DNA from 3 places in the Streptomyces sp. NPDC002054 genome. Region 3 is predicted to be linked to each of the others. Evidence: predicted binding sites of a transcription regulator. Region 3 holds the regulator's gene; each other region holds the start of a gene.
What was found. Region 3 encodes HrcA, which represses chaperone genes, less so after heat shock. Its sites were predicted from a motif close to TTNGCACTCNGNNNNNCNGAGTGCNAA; they were not measured.
Positions count from the first base shown of each region.

Region 1: the regulator HrcA is predicted to act here: its motif matches at 3,559-3,585, upstream of groES (co-chaperone GroES).
Region 2: the regulator HrcA is predicted to act here: its motif matches at 1,616-1,642, upstream of groL (chaperonin GroEL).

Region 1 covers NZ_JBEOXT010000014.1:190,313-196,058, reverse strand. The annotation lists gene ABT123_RS15955 (LCP family protein) at 1-637, opposite strand, end outside; gene ABT123_RS15950 (sensor histidine kinase) at 727-2,223, opposite strand; gene ABT123_RS15945 (response regulator transcription factor) at 2,144-2,866, opposite strand; gene ABT123_RS15940 (hypothetical protein) at 2,933-3,280, opposite strand; gene groES (co-chaperone GroES) at 3,732-4,040, shown strand; gene groL (chaperonin GroEL) at 4,157-5,746, shown strand, end outside.
Region 2 covers NZ_JBEOXT010000032.1:88,464-94,209, reverse strand. The annotation lists gene groL (chaperonin GroEL) at 1-1,487, opposite strand, end outside; gene ABT123_RS27070 (cold-shock protein) at 1,790-1,993, opposite strand; gene ABT123_RS27065 (MoaD/ThiS family protein) at 2,391-2,669, opposite strand; gene thrC (threonine synthase) at 2,714-4,012, opposite strand; SAM riboswitch class I at 4,006-4,162, opposite strand; gene ABT123_RS27055 (glucosyl-3-phosphoglycerate synthase) at 4,338-5,288, shown strand; gene ABT123_RS27050 (alpha,alpha-trehalose-phosphate synthase (UDP-forming)) at 5,392-5,746, shown strand, end outside.
Region 3 covers NZ_JBEOXT010000009.1:62,597-68,342, reverse strand. The annotation lists gene ABT123_RS10610 (nitronate monooxygenase) at 1-635, opposite strand, end outside; gene dnaJ (molecular chaperone DnaJ) at 737-1,873, opposite strand; gene hrcA (heat-inducible transcriptional repressor HrcA) at 1,874-2,890, opposite strand; gene ABT123_RS10595 (MBL fold metallo-hydrolase) at 3,054-3,785, shown strand; gene ABT123_RS10590 (DUF3097 domain-containing protein) at 3,817-4,629, shown strand; gene hemW (radical SAM family heme chaperone HemW) at 4,682-5,746, opposite strand, start outside.

The sequences.
Region 1 (5,746 bases), on a different contig from region 3:
CCAGATTGAGCTCCGCGAAGTGGTCCACCGGGACGCCGAGGAAGGACCGGACCGTCTCGATTGCGGCCTTCCGGCCCGCCTCGCGGCCGTCCCGCTCCAGTTGCCGCCGGTCCTGCACACCCTGCCCCGCGAGCTGTTCCTCCTGCTTCGCCTTCGCCAGCCCGTAGGCCTTCTTGATCTTGTCCTTGCCGGTGTAGCCGGGTATGCCCTTGAGCTCGACGAAGTCGTCCCGGGGGATGGAGAAGGCCTTCGCCTTGCCGCCGTCGGCGGGGACGTGCAGCAGGATCAGCGTGTTCGTGTTGTAGCCGCCGATGTCGGAGCTGCCCGCGTGCAGCCGGTCGAGCACCTTCTCCGGCAGCTTCTCGCCGTTCTTGTCGCGTCGGCTGTCCAGTCCCATCAGCAGGATGTTGGTGTCGCCGTGCGCGGACTTCTCGGCGCCCTGCAGAGCCTTGGACGTGCCGATGGAGCCGGCCAGGTCGCGGTACAGGTACCAGGCGGTGCCGCCCACCAGGACGACCAGGGCCGCGGCCGTCGTCAGCAGCAGGCGGGTGATGCGGCGCGGACTGCGGCGGCGGTGCCCTGCCGTATGCCGGCCGGACGGCTTCGGCGTCGTGGTCTTCCTGCGGTGCGCGCTCATGCCTGTCGATGCTGATGCGGACCGGCTGAAGGAAAGCTGAAGCTTCTGAAGGCCCCTTCAGAACCGGGCCCCCGTCACGCGGGCAGCCATCACCCAGGCAGCCGCCGCGCGGGAAGTCGCAGCACCAGCCGGGCGCCGCCGCCGGGGGCCTCACAGGCCGTGACCTCGCCGCCGTGCGCCCGCGCGATCTCCCGGGCGATGGGCAGGCCCAGCCCGGTGCCGCCGCCGGTCCGGCTCCGGTCCTCGTCCAGCCGTACGAAGCGCTCGAAGACCCGGTTGCGGTGGGCGGCCGGGATGCCGGGGCCGTCGTCGCGGACCTCTAGGACGGCGGCGGCCGGTTCGGCGTACGCCTGTACGACGACCTCGGTACGGGCGTGCCGCAGCGCGTTGTCCACCAGGTTGGCCAGGGCCCGCTCCAGCCGGGCCGGGTGGCCCGTGGCGGGGACCGGAGCCCCCGCCTCCACCCGCAGCCGGACCTGCCGGGGCGGGGGCGCGGGCGTGGGCCGACGGGCCGCGTCCTCCGCCGCCAACAGGGCCAGATCCACGGGCTCGCCGGCCGCATCAGCCGCACGCGCCGTCCCGGCCCCGGTGCCCGCCCCGCCGTCCAGCCGGGCCAGCAGCAGCAGGTCGGCCGCGATCCGCTGGAGGCGGTCGGTCTCCGCCAGCGCCGCCTCGACCGACTCCCGGTCCGGCCGGCCGCCGGGCCCGGGCGCGCCGGCCAGCGCCACCTCCAGCCGGGACCGGACGGCGGCGAGCGGATTGCGTAGTTCGTGCGAGGCATCGGCGGTGAACTGCCGCTGCCGGGCGTCGGACCGCTCCAGCCGGTCCAGGGTGTCGTTGACGGTCCGGGCCAGCCGGGCGATCTCGTCCGCCCCGCCCGGGTCCGGCACCCGCCGGTCCAGTTCGCTCGCCGTGACCGCCGCCAGCCCGCTCCGGATCGCGGTCACCGGCCGCAGCGCCTGCCCGGTCACCCACCAGGCCAGCAGCGCCGCGAACCCGATCAGCGGCGGCGCGCCCGCCACCAGCCCGAACGCGACGGCCCGGGTGGCATCGTCCACGTCGCCGAGCACGGTCATCGCGTACACCGAGACCCGCTCGCCGGGCCCGGCACCCTGCGCCTCGACCACGACCACCCCGCGCCGCTGACCGCCGGGGCGGTCGGCCGGCAGGACCACGGTCCGCGAATCCGACCCGGCCGGGGGCCGTACGCCGGCCAGCTCGGCCGGCGTGACCGCCCGGGTGTTCCCGCCGGCCGCGAGGGTCCGGCCGTGCGCGTCGAGGACGAGGAGCAGGTCGACTCCGCCGTCCGGGGCGGGCAGCCGGCCGTCGGCGGGGAGGGTGTGCGCGTCGGCCTGGGCTGCGGCCTTGCGGGTGGCGAGCTCGGTGCGGGACGCGGTGTTGTCGAGGAGGTTGGCGCGCAGCAGGCCGTGGAGCCAGAGGCCGCCGGCGGCGAGGAGGGCGGCCATGGCGAGGGCCGCCGCGAGGGCGGCCCGGGCGCGCAGCGAACTACCCCGCACCGCCGCCACCATCCGCACCGCGGCCCGCACCGCCGCCACCGTCCGCGGCCATCCGGTAGCCGGTGCCATGCACGGTGAGGATGGAGCGGCGGCCGAACGGCGCGTCGATCTTCCTGCGCAAGGACGAGACGTACACCTCGACGATGTTCGGGTCGATCCCGCCCGGGGTCTCCCAGACCTCGTCCAGGATGTCCTGCTTGGCGACGGCTTGCCCGGGCCGTTCCATCAGGCAGCCCAGCACGGCCAGTTCGCGGGCGGTCAGCTCGATCTCGGCGGTGCCGCGCCGGCAGCGGCGGGCCTCGCGGTCCAGGCACAGGTCGCCGGCCTGCAGGGTGGTGCGCTCGGGGGCGCCGGCCCGGCGGGCCAGGGCGCGGAGCCGGGCGCCGAGCACCACGAAGGAGAACGGCTTGGTGAGGTAGTCGTCGGCGCCGCAGTCGAGGCCGTCGGCCTCGTCGTGTTCGCCGTCCCGGGCGGTGAGCATCAGCACCGGGGTGCGGTCGCCGTGGGCACGCAGCCGGGCGCAGATCTCGTACCCGGACAGGCCCGGGAGCATCAGGTCGAGCAGGACGACGTCGTACGGGCCGCCGCTGCGGGCGAGCTCCAGCCCGCGGTGGCCGTCGTGGGCCGTTTCGACCCAGTGGCCATCGGCGGAAAGGCCCCGCCGAAGGGATTCGGCGAGGCCTTCTTCGTCTTCGACCACGAGTATGCGCACGCCCCAACTGTCACATATCGGGCGCGTGGGGCGCGTGCCACCCGGATCGACGTCCGTCGTCAGCCGTCAGTCGTGGAAGACCACCGAGCGGATCTCGAGCTTGGCGGAGCCCTGCGCACCGGCCTCGAGGTCGAAGGATTCGCCCTCACAGCCGGGCTCCTCGTAGACCGTGGCCGTCTCGTCCGTGCCGTTGTACGGCGAGATCGCGGGCGGGACCTCCTTCGGGTCGTCCGCCTCGTCGAGCGTGATGCACTCCTCGCTCGGCGGGTCGACCAGCTGCCCGCTCTTCATGGCCCGGTCTTCGGACTTGTACGTGTAGGTGAAGGTACCTTCGGCCGCGCCGGCCGAGGTGGGGAGCGCCAGGACGAGCAGGGCGGCGCCGGCGGCGGCACCGAGGGTGTGGCGGATGCGCATGGTTCCTCACGGGGGAGTGGGTTCGATCTTGCGGCGACTGGGTTCCCGGCCGGGTCGCCGGGTATGCCTCGGGTCGGCCGACGGTCATCCGTACGCGCCCGGAGAATCGATTCCTCACTGACCCATGAGCACCAGCACCGACCCATGAGCACCGGCGCGACGCCCGCGACGCCCTCGGACGTATGTGCGGGCATCTGTGGTGCGGCCCGGAACGGGGGCCCGGGCGCGGGGACGGAGCAGTATGGGAAGCCGTTATTCCGCAACGCCCATGGCGTGAATTGGCACTCCGCTTGACCGAGTGCTAATCGCCGGAATAGTCTCGGGCCTGGCACTCGCCACCGGTGAGTGCCAACACAGCGACGGGCAGGTCCGGCACCCGCGACGACGGATCGACCTGGTCGCCACCTCAGACAGTTAACCCCGTGAGATCTCCGAAGGGGGAGGTCGGATCGTGACGACCGCCAGCTCCAAGGTTGCCATCAAGCCGCTCGAGGACCGCATTGTGGTCCAGCCGCTCGACGCCGAGCAGACCACGGCCTCTGGCCTGGTTATCCCGGACACCGCGAAGGAGAAGCCCCAGGAGGGCGTCGTCCTCGCTGTGGGCCCGGGCCGGTTCGAGGACGGCCAGCGTCTCCCGCTGGACGTCAACGTCGGCGACATCGTGCTGTACAGCAAGTACGGCGGCACCGAGGTGAAGTACAGCGGCGAGGAGTACCTCGTCCTCTCGGCTCGCGACGTGCTCGCGATCGTCGAGAAGTAATTCACCCAAGCATCAAGATGCTTTGAGCTGCGCCCCTGGTCACCCCGCTGATTGCCGGGCGGCGAGGGGCGCAGTTCGTTAAACCCCAGATTTTTCGAGAGGGCTGAACCGCTCCCATGGCGAAGATCCTGAAGTTCGACGAGGACGCCCGTCGCGCCCTCGAGCGCGGCGTCAACAAGCTTGCCGACACGGTCAAGGTGACGATCGGCCCCAAGGGCCGCAACGTCGTCATCGACAAGAAGTTCGGCGCTCCCACCATCACCAACGACGGTGTCACGATCGCCCGCGAGGTCGAGCTCGACGACCCGTACGAGAACCTGGGCGCCCAGCTGGTGAAGGAGGTGGCGACCAAGACCAACGACATCGCGGGTGACGGCACCACCACCGCCACCGTGCTGGCCCAGGCGCTGGTCCGCGAGGGTCTCCGCAACGTCGCCGCCGGCGCTTCCCCGGCCGCCCTGAAGAAGGGCATCGACGCCGCGGTCAAGGCCGTCTCCGACGAGCTGCTCGCCACCGCCCGTCCGATCGAGGACAAGTCCGACATCGCCGCCGTGGCCGCGCTCTCCGCGCAGGACCAGCAGGTCGGCGAGCTCATCGCCGAGGCGATGGACAAGGTCGGCAAGGATGGTGTCATCACCGTCGAGGAGTCCAACGCCTTCGGCCTGGAGCTGGAGTTCACCGAGGGCATGGCCTTCGACAAGGGCTACCTCTCGCCGTACATGGTCTCCGACCAGGAGCGTATGGAGGCCGTCCTCGACGACCCGTACATCCTGATCAACCAGGGCAAGGTCACCTCCATCCAGGACCTCCTGCCGCTGCTGGAGAAGGTCATCCAGGCGGGTGGCTCCCGGCCGCTGCTGATCATCGCCGAGGACGTCGAGGGCGAGGCGCTCTCCACCCTCGTCGTCAACAAGATCCGCGGCACCTTCAACGCGGTGGCCGTCAAGGCCCCGGGCTTCGGCGACCGCCGCAAGGCGATGCTCCAGGACATGGCCACCCTCACCGGTGCCACCGTCATCGCCGAGGAGGTCGGCCTCAAGCTCGACCAGGCCGGTCTGGACGTGCTGGGCACCGCCCGCCGCGTGACCGTCTCCAAGGACGACACCACGATCGTGGACGGCGGCGGCAGCCACGAGGACGTCCTCGGCCGCGTCAACCAGATCAAGGCCGAGATCGAGTCCACGGACTCCGACTGGGACCGCGAGAAGCTCCAGGAGCGCCTCGCGAAGCTGGCCGGCGGCGTGTGCGTGATCAAGGTCGGCGCCGCCACCGAGGTGGAGCTGAAGGAGAAGAAGCACCGTCTGGAGGACGCCATCTCCGCGACCCGCGCCGCGGTCGAGGAGGGCATCGTCTCCGGTGGTGGCTCCGCTCTGGTCCACGCCGTCAAGGTCCTCGAGGGCAACCTCGGCAAGGAGGGCGACGAGGCCACCGGTGTCGCGGTCGTCCGCCGCGCCGCCGTCGAGCCGCTGCGCTGGATCGCCGAGAACGCCGGCCTGGAGGGCTACGTCATCACCTCCAAGGTTGCCGAGCTCGACAAGGGCCAGGGCTTCAACGCCGCCACCGGCGAGTACGGCGACCTGGTCAAGGCCGGCGTCATCGACCCGGTGAAGGTCACCCGCTCCGCCCTGGAGAACGCCGCCTCCATCGCCTCCCTGCTGCTCACGACCGAGACCCTGGTCGTCGAGAAGCCGGCCGAGGAGGAGGCC
Region 2 (5,746 bases), on a different contig from region 3:
GCCGGGTCGATGATGCCCTCGGCGATGAGGTCGACGTACTCGTTGGTCGCGGCGTTCAGGCCGTGGCCGACGGGCAGGTTGCGGACCTTCTCCGCGACGACGCCACCCTCGAGGCCGGCGTTGATCGCGATCTGCTTCAGCGGGGCCTCGAGGGCCAGCTTCACGATGTTGGCACCCGTGGCCTCGTCACCCGTGAGGTCCGCCTCGAGCTTCTCGAAGACCGAGGAGGCCTGCAGCAGGGCCACGCCACCGCCGGCGACGATGCCCTCCTCGACGGCCGCCTTCGCGTTGCGAACGGCGTCCTCGATGCGGTGCTTGCGCTCCTTGAGCTCGACCTCGGTCGCGGCACCGGCCTTGATGACCGCAACACCGCCGGCGAGCTTCGCCAGGCGCTCCTGCAGCTTCTCGCGGTCGTAGTCGCTGTCCGAGTTGTCGATCTCGGCGCGGATCTGGTTCACACGACCGGCAACCTGGTCGCTGTCACCGGCACCGTCGACGATGGTGGTCTCGTCCTTGGTGATGACGACCTTGCGGGCGCGGCCCAGCAGGTCCAGGCCCGCGTTCTCGAGCTTGAGGCCGACCTCCTCGGAGATGACCGTGCCACCGGTGAGGATGGCGATGTCGCCCAGCATGGCCTTGCGGCGGTCGCCGAAGCCCGGAGCCTTGACCGCGACGGACTTGAAGGTGCCGCGGATCTTGTTGACGACCAGGGTCGACAGGGCCTCGCCCTCGACGTCCTCGGCGATGATCAGCAGCGGCTTGCCGGACTGCATGACCTTCTCCAGCAGCGGAAGGAGGTCCTTCACGTTGCTGACCTTGGAGTTGACGATCAGGATGTACGGGTCGTCGAGCGACGCCTCCATACGCTCCATGTCGGTGGCGAAGTACGCCGAGATGTAGCCCTTGTCGAAGCGCATGCCCTCGGTGAGCTCAAGCTCCAGACCGAAGGTCTGGGACTCCTCGACGGTGATGACGCCTTCCTTGCCGACCTTGTCCATCGCCTCGGCGATGAGCTCGCCGATCTGGGTGTCGGCGGCGGAGATGGAGGCCGTGGAAGCGATCTGCTCCTTGGTCTCGACATCCTTCGCCTGCTCCAGCAGGGCGCCGGAGACGGCCTCGACGGCCTTCTCGATGCCGCGCTTGAGGGCCATCGGGTTGGCACCGGCCGCCACGTTGCGCAGGCCCTCGCGGACCAGCGCCTGGGCGAGGACGGTCGCGGTGGTCGTACCGTCACCGGCGACGTCGTCCGTCTTCTTGGCGACTTCCTTGACCAGCTCGGCGCCGATCTTCTCGTACGGGTCCTCGAGCTCGATCTCCTTGGCGATGGAAACACCATCGTTGGTGATCGTGGGCGCGCCCCACTTCTTCTCGAGGACGACGTTGCGACCCTTGGGGCCAAGGGTGACCTTGACGGCGTCGGCGAGCTGGTTCATGCCGCGCTCGAGACCGCGCCGGGCCTCCTCGTCGAACGCGATGATCTTGGCCATGTGAAGTGGTCCTCCCGGACGGGGTGGATTGCTCCGGACCGCGCTGGCGCCCGCGACGGACGGCCTGCGTGCCAGACGGTTCCTTCCCGTCGGACACTGCGGGCCTCACCGACCCGGTCCTCGTCTATGTAGCACTCTCACCGGGAGAGTGCTAACGCCAATGATTAGCACTCGACCCCCGCGAGTGCAAGCGGTCTCAACGCGAGAGGGGCCCGCATCCCTGTCCGGAATGTGGGCCCCTCGCGTGTACGCGTGCGTACGTGTCGCGCGTACGTGTGACGTGTCGGTGGTCGACGTCCTGGTCAGACTGCGAGCTTGACCATGTCCGCCTGCGGACCCTTCTGGCCCTGCGAGATCTCGAACTCGACCCGCTGACCCTCTTCAAGGGTGCGGTACCCGTCCATCTGGATGGCGCTGTAGTGGACGAACACATCCGCACCACCGTCGACCGCGATGAAGCCGTAGCCCTTCTCCGCGTTGAACCACTTGACGGTGCCCTGAGCCATGCCTAACTCCCCTATTACTGGCCCTTGCGCAGGACCGCACTTCGCGGTCCCGGGTCAGAACTTGCGTCGGAACGCGTCGACCGCGGCTGAATGTATCTGGACCGACGCTGTCTGCAACAGGTCATTCCGACGAGAAATCTGGACATGCGAATAACTCTCAATAGAGTGAAAAGTCGCCTTATCCCAGGGCAAGTTGGACCTGACGAAGCACGTCAAAGCCTCATATCGCACACGCACATTGGCCCGATGTCGACCATGGAGAAGCCCGCTCATATGCGGCGGGCAAGAACAGCGGAGGGGACTTCCCCAACCCTACCGCGCCCAATCAAGCAGAATTGCCCCCTCCGCTTTAGCGGAAGGGGCAATTCAGGGTTTGCGCGTGTCAGCTACCGACGGGTCAGCAGCCGCCTGCGACGGCCGGGATGATCGAGACGCCGGCGCCGTCCGGGGTCGCCGCCTGCAGCCCGCCCTCGAAGCGCACGTCGTCGTCGTTGACGTACACGTTCACGAAGCGGCGCAGCTTGCCCTGGTCGTCCAGGACGCGCGCGGCGATGCCCGGGTGGTTCTTCTCCAGGGACTCGATGACCTCGGCGAGGGTCGTGCCCTCGGCCTTCACCTCGGCCTGGCCGCCGGTGTAGGTGCGCAGGATGGTGGGGATGCGGACGTTGACGCTCATGGCGCTACTGCCTTTCCGGTGTGCAGGGGGGGAGGGTCGGGCCGTCAGACCAGGCCGGCGGCGCGGAACGCGTCCAGGCTCGGCCGGATGGTGGCGGTCTGCCCGCTGTCCGCGGCCACCGCCTCCAGGGTCTTGAGGCCGTCGCCGGTGTTCAGGACCACTGTGGTCAGCGCGGGGTCGAGCTGCCCATTCTCGAGGAGCTTCTTCGTCACTCCGACGGTCACGCCGCCCGCCGTCTCGGCGAAGATGCCCTCGGTCTGCGCGAGCAGCTTGATGGCGTCCACGACCTGCTCGTCGTTGACGTCCTCGACGAAGCCGCCGGTCCGGCGGGCGATGTCCAGCACGTACGGGCCGTCGGCCGGGTTGCCGATCGCCAGGGACTTGGCGATGGTGTTCGGCTTCTGCGGGCGGACCACCTCGTGGCCGGCCTTGAAGGCGGTGGACACCGGGGAGCAGCCCTCGGCCTGGGCGCCGAAGATCTTGTACTGCTTGTCCTCGACCAGGCCCAGCTTGATGAGCTCCTGCAGACCCTTGTCGATCTTCGTCAGCTGCGAGCCGGAGGCGATCGGGATCACGATCTGGTCGGGCAGCTGCCAGCCGAGCTGCTCGCAGATCTCGTACGCCAGGGTCTTGGAGCCCTCGCCGTAGTACGGGCGCAGGTTGACGTTGACGAAGCCCCAGCCCTCGCCCAGCGGGTCGCCGATGAGCTCGGAGCAGAAGCGGTTGACGTCGTCGTAGTTGCCCTCGATGCCGACCAGGTCGCCGCCGTAGACACCGGCCATGACGACCTTGCCCTGCTCCAGGTCGTGCGGGATGAACACGCAGGACCGGAAGCCGGCGCGGGCGGCGGCGGCGCCGACGGCGCCGGCCAGGTTGCCGGTGGAGGAGCAGGACAGGGTGGTGAAACCGAAGGCGCGGGCGGCCTCGACGGCGATCGCGACGACGCGGTCCTTGAAGGAGTGCGTCGGGTTGCCGGAGTCGTCCTTGACGTAGAGCTTGCCGGTCACCCCGAGCTCCTTGGCCAGGTTCTCGGCGTCCACGAGCTTGGTGAAGCCCGGGTTCAGGCTCGGCTTGGCGGCGACGTCGGCCGGGACGGGCAGCAGCGGGGCGTAGCGCCAGATGTTGTTGGGGCCGGCCTCGATGGCGGCGCGCAGGGCTTCCGGGTCGCCGGTGGGCAGGTCGTACGCGACTTCCAGCGGACCGAAGCACTCGGCACAGGCGAAAATGGGACCGAGGTCGAAGCGGGTGCCGCACTCACGACAGGAGAGCGCGACGGCAGGTCCGAGATCGACAGAGGTGGCGACAGTCTGTGCAGCCATGGTGGCGAGGCCCTTTCTCCTCATCTTCCTCGTGGCGCACTTCGCCACGAGACGGATTTGGCACCTTCCCTAGCCGGGGGACCTCGCTGACGCTGACGCGTGCCATCGCGAGAACCGACTGGAGGGTTGCCGGGGCTTCAACGGGCCGTATCCCTCTGCCCCTCTGGATGAGCGGTATGGCTCCGGGCCGCGCGCTGTATGGCGCACCCGGGCATTTGTCGGCGAGCACCCCCGGCATGCGAGGGTCCTGCGCGTTGTTCAAGACTGTAACTGACGGATCGGGCCGATGAGACAGCTGTCCGAACCGCGAGATGGATCACAAACCGGACGGATTCAGGGAGTGCCGCAGGTGCTGGAAGAGGTGGAACGCTGGCTGGGCCGGCGGTCCTGGACAGCCGCCGACAGGCCGCTCGACCAGCTGCTTTCCGCGAAACGGGCGGCTGGGACGACGGTCAGCGTCGTGCTTCCGGCGCTCGACGAGGAGGCGACGGTCGGCGCGATCGTCGAGACGGTCCGGCGGGATCTGGTAGAGGGGCTTCCGCATCCTCTTGTTGACGAGGTTGTAGTAATCGATTCCGGTTCCACGGACCGGACCGCCGAGGTCGCCGCCAAGGCCGGCGCCCGGGTGGTGCACCGGGACGAGATACTCCCCCGCATCCCGGCGGTGCCCGGAAAGGGCGAGGTGCTGTGGCGCTCGCTGATGGTCACCACCGGGGACATCGTCTGCTTCGTCGACGCCGACCTGCGCGACTTCTCGGCCGCCTTCGTCTCGGGGATCGTCGGCCCGCTGCTGACCGACCCGGAGATCCACTTCGTCAAGGCCATGTACGACCGCCCGCTCGGGGACGCCCCCGGCCAGGGCGGCCGGGTCACCGAACTGGTCGCCCGCCCGCTGCTCAACCTGCACTGGCCCCAGCTGGCCGGCTTCGTCCAGCCGCTGGGCGGCGAGTACGCCGTACGCCGCTCCCTGCTGGAACGTCTCCCCTTCCCGGTCGGCTACGGCGTGGAGCTGGGCCTGCTGGTCGACGCCCTGCACACGGTCGGCCTGGATGCCCTGGCCCAGGTCGACGTCGGGGTCCGGCTGCACCGCCACCAGGACGGCCGGGCCCTGGGCCGGATGGCCGCCGCCATCTACCGCACCGCGCAGGTCCGGCTCTCCCGGGGGCACCTGGTCCGGCCGCTCCTGACCCAGTTCGAGCGCGGCCCGGACGGATTCGTCCCGCACACCTATCCGGTGGACACGGAGGAACGGCCGCCGATGCGCGAGATCGAGGAGTACGCGGTCCGGCGCGTGGCGTGACCCCTCCGGCGTGACCCCTGCCGCGTGACCTCCGCCGCGTGACCTCCGCCGCAGCCGGGGGAACGGACGTTTGAGCGGGGGCGGGCCGGGCTAGGTTGGCCGCATGGCTTCCCAGGTACTCGTCGCAGCGAACCGTGGCCCGCTCTCGTACGCGCTGGCCGCCGACGGCACACTCGACACCCGGCGCGGCGGGGGCGGTCTGGTCTCCGGCCTCTCCGCGGCCCTCGCGGAGCAGCCGGGGGCCCTGTGGATCTGCGCGGCCCTGTCGGAGGGCGACCGCGAGGCGGTCCGCCGGGGCGTCGCCGAGCCGGGCGTGCGGATGCTGGACATCGACCCGGCGGTCTACGACGACGCGTACAACGGCATCTCGAACTCGGTGCTCTGGTTCACCCACCACGGCCTGTACAACATCCCGCGCGAGCCGGTCTTCGACACGGAGTTCCGGCGCTGCTGGGATT
Region 3 (5,746 bases):
GGGAGCGCCACGGCCTCCCGTACCTGTCCGACCAGCGACAGCAGGCCCACGCCGGTGAAGTCGGCCTGCGGGTCGTCGCGGTGGGTGCCCTGGTGGCCGCCGGCCTCGATCCCCTGGACGCAGAGGATGTCGGCGCCGGCCGCCTGGGCGGCCCGGGCCTCCTCGACGGAGGTGACGGTGACCACGGTGCGGGTGCCGGCCGTGCGGAGGCGGGCGAGGGCCTCGGGCGAGGGGCAGCCGAAGGTGAAGGAGACGACCGGGACCGGGTCCTCGGTGAGAATGGCCAGTTTTGCGTCATAACCGTCGTCGCACGTGCCAACGATGTCATCGTCCGCGAGGGAGACCTCGTACCAGCTGGCCTCGCCCGCGAGCTGGCCCCGGTAGGCCTCGACGGCGGCCGGATCCACCTGGGCGGTCTGCGGCATGAAGAGGTTGACGCCGAACGGCCGCCGGGTGAGGCCGCGCAGCAGTTTGATCTCCTGGTACATGCCGTCGGCGGTCTTGTAGCCGCCGGCCAGGAAGCCGAGTCCGCCCGCCGCGGAGACGGCTGCGGCGAGCGGGGGACAGGACCCTCCGCCCGCCATGGGAGCCTGCACGATCGGGTAGGGGCAGAGACCGTTCAGCGCGGAGGACATGAGCTGCATCGTGCCATGTCCCCCGCACCAGACCGAATCACACAATTCGCCTGGCATAGTCCGGTTGCGTAACCGGCCAGCCAGGGCGTGGGCGGCGCGCGTCAGCGGCCGTTGAACGCGTCCTTCAGGCGGCTGAACAGCCCCTGCTGACCCGGCGCGAACTGGCCCATCGGCCGCTCCTCGCCGCGCAGCTTCGCCAGCTGGCGCAGCAGGTCCTCCTGCTGGGCGTCCAGCTTGCCGGGGGTGGTGACCTCGACGTGGACGATCAGGTCGCCGCGCCCGCCGCCGCGCAGGTGGGTGACACCGCGCCCGTGCAGCGGGATCGACTGGCCGGACCCGGTACCGGGCCGGATGTCGATCTCCTCCATGCCGTCCAGCGTCTCCAGCGGGCACTTGGTGCCCAGCGCCGCCGCCGTCATCGGAATGGTCACCGTGCAGTGCAGGTCGTCCCCGCGCCGCTGGAAGACCGGGTGCGCCAGTTCGTGGATCTCCACGTACAGGTCGCCGGCGGGGCCGCCGCCGGGGCCGACCTCACCCTCGCCCGACAGCTGGATCCGGGTGCCGTTCTCCACACCGGCCGGGATCTTGACCGTCAGGTTGCGGCGGGAGCGGACCCGGCCGTCGCCCGCGCACTCGGGGCACGGGGTCGGGACCACGGTGCCGAAGCCCTGGCACTGCGGGCACGGGCGCGAGGTCATGACCTGGCCCAGGAAGGACCGGGTGACCTGGGAGACCTCACCACGGCCGCGGCACATGTCACAGGTCTGCGCCGAGGTGCCGGGGGCGGCGCCCTCGCCGGAGCAGGTGACGCACACGATGGCCGTGTCGACCTGGATGTCCTTGGTCGTCCCGAAGGCGGCCTCGTCCAGCTCCAGGTCCAGGCGGATCATCGCGTCCTGGCCGCGCCGGGTGCGCGAGCGCGGGCCGCGCTGGGACGCGGTACCGAAGAACGCGTCCATGATGTCCGAGAAGTTGCCGAAGCCACCGGCCCCGAAACCGCCCGCGCCGCCGCCGCCCGAGGAGGACAGCGGGTCGCCGCCGAGGTCGTAGACCTGCTTCTTCTGCGGGTCCGACAGCACCTCGTACGCCGCGTTGATCTCCTTGAAACGCTCCTGCGTCTTGGGATCGGGGTTGACGTCCGGGTGCAGCTCGCGTGCGAGCCGCCGGAAGGCCTTCTTGATCTCGTCCGCCGATGCGTCGCGGCGCACGCCGAGAACGGCGTAGTAGTCCGTGGCCACTTACGACTCCGCCAGGATCTGTCCGACGTAACGTGCCACTGCGCGTACCGCTCCCATCGTTCCGGGGTAGTCCATGCGGGTCGGTCCGACCACGCCGAGTTTGGCGACTGCTTCGCCGCCCGAACCGTAGCCGACCGAGACGACCGACGTGGAGTTGAGTCCTTCGTAGGCGTTCTCGTGACCGATGCGTACGGTCATCCCCGACTCGTTGGCCTCGCCCAGGAGCTTGAGGAGTACGACCTGTTCCTCAAGGGCTTCCAGCACCGGCCGGATGGTCAGGGGAAAGTCATGTCCGAAGCGGGTGAGATTGGCGGTGCCGCCGATCATCAGCCGCTCCTCGGTCTCCTCGACCAGGGTTTCGAGGAGGGTGGCGAGGACGGTGGAGACCGTCGCCCGGTCCTCCGCCTCGAAGGATTCCGGCAGGTCCTGCACCAGCTGCGGCACGTCCGCGAAGCGGCGGCCGACGACCATGCCGTTGAGCCGGGCGCGCAGATCGGTGAGGGAGGTCTCGCCGAAGGGCGCGGGGCAGTCGACGAGGCGCTGCTCGACCCGGCCGGTGTCGGTGATCAGTACGAGCATCAGCCGGGCGGGCGCGAGCGAGAGCAGCTCGACGTGGCGGACCGTGGAGCGGGTCAGCGAGGGGTACTGGACCACCGCGACCTGCCGGGTCAGCTGGGCGAGCAGCCGCACCGTCCGGCCGACCACGTCGTCGAGGTCGACCGCACCGTCGAGGAAGTTCTGGATGGCCCGCCGCTCGGGGGTCGACAGCGGCTTGACTCCGGCCAGCTTGTCGACGAAGAGGCGGTAGCCCTTGTCGGTGGGGATCCGGCCGGCGCTGGTGTGGGGCTGCGCGATGTAGCCCTCCTCCTCCAGCACCGCCATGTCGTTGCGCACGGTGGCGGGCGAGACGCCGAGGGCGTGCCGTTCGGTGAGCGCCTTGGAGCCGACCGGCTCCTCCGTCCCGACGTAGTCCTGGACGATGGCGCGCAGCACTTCGAGCCTGCGTTCACTGAGCATCGCGCGCCACCTCCAACGGTGAGTCCGGTCTGGCTGTCCTTGATTTGCAGTCGATGGGCACTCGATTGGCACTCGCAGGGCCTGAGTGCCAGAGATCCCCCGGTCAGTGTACGGCTGGCAGGTACACCGGAGGCAAGGGAGCCCGTCACGGTAGCGTCGCGTCATGGACGTGCAATGGGAAGAGGCGGGCTGGGAACGGCTGACCGGGCGGGCCGGCCGGAAGCGGCTCCCGGGGTGGGACTGCACGGTGGGACTGGTGGTCGGAGCCGATGCGGTGCTGCTGATCGACCCCGGATCCAGCATCCGGGAGGGGGCCGGGCTGCGCGCCGAGGCGGAGCGGCTGACCGGCCGCCGGGTGACCCATATCGCATTCACACACGGACATTTCGACCATGTGATGGGGGCGGCGGCCTTCGCGGGCGCCGAGGTCTTCGGGGCGGTCGGCCTGGACACCCTGCTCGGCACGGCGGCGGGGCGGGAGGAGCTGCGCACGGACGCGGTCCGGCACGGCCTGGCGGAGGCGGACGCCGCCGAATCGGCGGACCTGCTGCGGCTGCCCCGCCACCTGGTGTCCGGCGAGTGGACGCTGGAGCTGGGCGGGGTGCAGGTGCTGCTGGCGAACGTGGGGCCCGGCCACACCCGGCACGACCTGGCGCTGTTCGTACCGGGCGGCGACCGGGAGGTGGTCTTCTGCGGGGACCTGGTCGAGGAGTCCGGGGAACCCTCGGCGGGACCGGACGCGGTCCCCGCGCAGTGGCCGGCTGCGCTGGACCGGCTGCTGGCGCTGGGTGGCGAGGATGCCTTTTACGTGCCCGGGCACGGGGCGGTGGTCGATGCCGCCTTCGTGCGTGCGCAACGCGCCACACTGGCCGCCCGTTTCGGCGTGTCGCCTTGATCGGCCGCCCGCTGCCCCTACCCTCGGCCGGATGCGTGAGTACTCCCCCGACCTGACCCCCGCGTGGAAGCGCCCCAAGCCGGTGCCGGAGGTGGCCGCCGAGCCCGATCTGGTGGTCGAGGTCGCGGGTACGGAGTTCTGCGGCGCGGTGGTGGCCTGCGAGGCGGGCACGGTCACCCTGGAGGACCGCTTCGGCAAGCGGCGCGTCTTCCCGCTGGAACCGCGCGGCTTCCTGCTGGAGGGCGCGGTGGTCACCCTGGTCCGCCCGTCCCGAGCCGCCCCGTCGGCACCGCGCCGTACCGCCTCCGGTTCGCTGGCCGTGCCCGGGGCCCGGGCCCGGGTGGCGCGGGCGGGCCGCATCTACGTGGAGGGCCGCCACGACGCGGAACTGGTGGAGCGGGTGTGGGGTGACGACCTGCGGATCGAGGGCGTGGTCGTCGAGTACCTGTCGGGTGTGGACGACCTCCCGGCGATCGTGGCGGAATTCGCCCCGGCGGCGGACGCGAGGCTGGGCGTCCTGGTGGACCACCTGGTCCCGGGGTCGAAGGAGTCCCGCCTGGCGGCCTCGGTGACAGGGCCGGACGTCCTGGTGGTGGGCCACCCGTACGTCGACGTCTGGCAGGCGGTGAAGCCGTCCGCCCTGGGGATCGAGGCGTGGCCGGTGGTCCCGCGGGGCCAGGACTGGAAGACGGGCATCTGCCGGGCGCTGGGCTGGCCGGAGAACACGGGCGCGGCCTGGCAGCACATCCTGTCCCGGGTCCGCTCCTACCAGGACCTGGAGCCGGCTCTGCTGGGCCGGGTGGAGGAACTGATCGACTTCGTTACGGCCCCGGCCGTCGGCTGACCGGCGGCCCGGATCCGCGTGGGTTCACTCCGGTGAGTGATCAGTTGAGTGATCAGTCCACGAGGTCGCGCACGACCGCGTCGGCCAGCAGGCGTCCGCGCAGCGTCAGCACGGCCCGGCCGGCCTCGTACGGGCCCGGCTCCAGCAGGCCGTCGGTCAGGGCGCGGCGGGAGGCTGCGAGGCCGGTGGGGGCCAGCAGGGTCAGGGGGACGCCGTCCGCCAGGCGGAGCTCCAGCAGGATCCGTTCGACCCGGCGGTCCTCCTCGGACAGCAGCTCGCGGCCGGCGCCCGGGGAGCGGCCCTCGGCGAGGGCCGCGGCGTACGCGCCGGGATGCTTGACGTTCCACCAGCGCACCCCGCCGACGTGGCTGTGCGCTCCGGGTCCGGCGCCCCACCAGTCCGCGCCGCGCCAGTACAGCTCGTTGTGCAGGCAGCGGCCGGCTTCCGTGGTGGCCCAGTTCGACACCTCGTACCAGTCGTAGCCCGCCTCCCGCATCGCCGCGTCGGCGATCAGGTAGCGGTCCGCGTGCACGTCGTCGTCGGTCATCGGGACCTCGCCCCGGCGGATCCGGCGGGCCAGCTGCGTGCCCTCCTCGACGATCAGGGCGTATGCGCTGATGTGGTCGGGCCCGGCGCCGATCGCCGCGGACAGCGAGGCCCGCCAGTCCTCGTCGGACTCGCCGGGCGTGCCGTAGATCAGGTCCAGGTTGACGTGCTCGAACCCGGCGGCCCGCGCTTCGGCCACGCACGCCTCGGGCCGGCCGGGGGTGTGGGTGCGGTCCAGGATCTTCAGGACGTGCTGCTTGGCGCTCTGCATGCCGAAGGAGATCCGGTTGAAGCCGCCGGCCCGCAGCTCCGCCAGGTACGCGGGGGTGACCGATTCCGGATTGGCCTCGGTGGTCACCTCGGCGTCGGCCGCCAGGCCGAACTCCTCGCGGATCGCCCCGAGCATCCGGACCAGGTCCCCGGCGGCCAGCAGGGTGGGCGTGCCGCCGCCGACGAAGACGGTCCGCACCTCCCGCGGGTCGTCGCCGAGCACCTTGCGGGCGAGGCGGACCTCGTCGATCAGGGTGTCGGCGTAGTTGTCCCGGGAGGCCAGCACCCCGCCCGTGCCGCG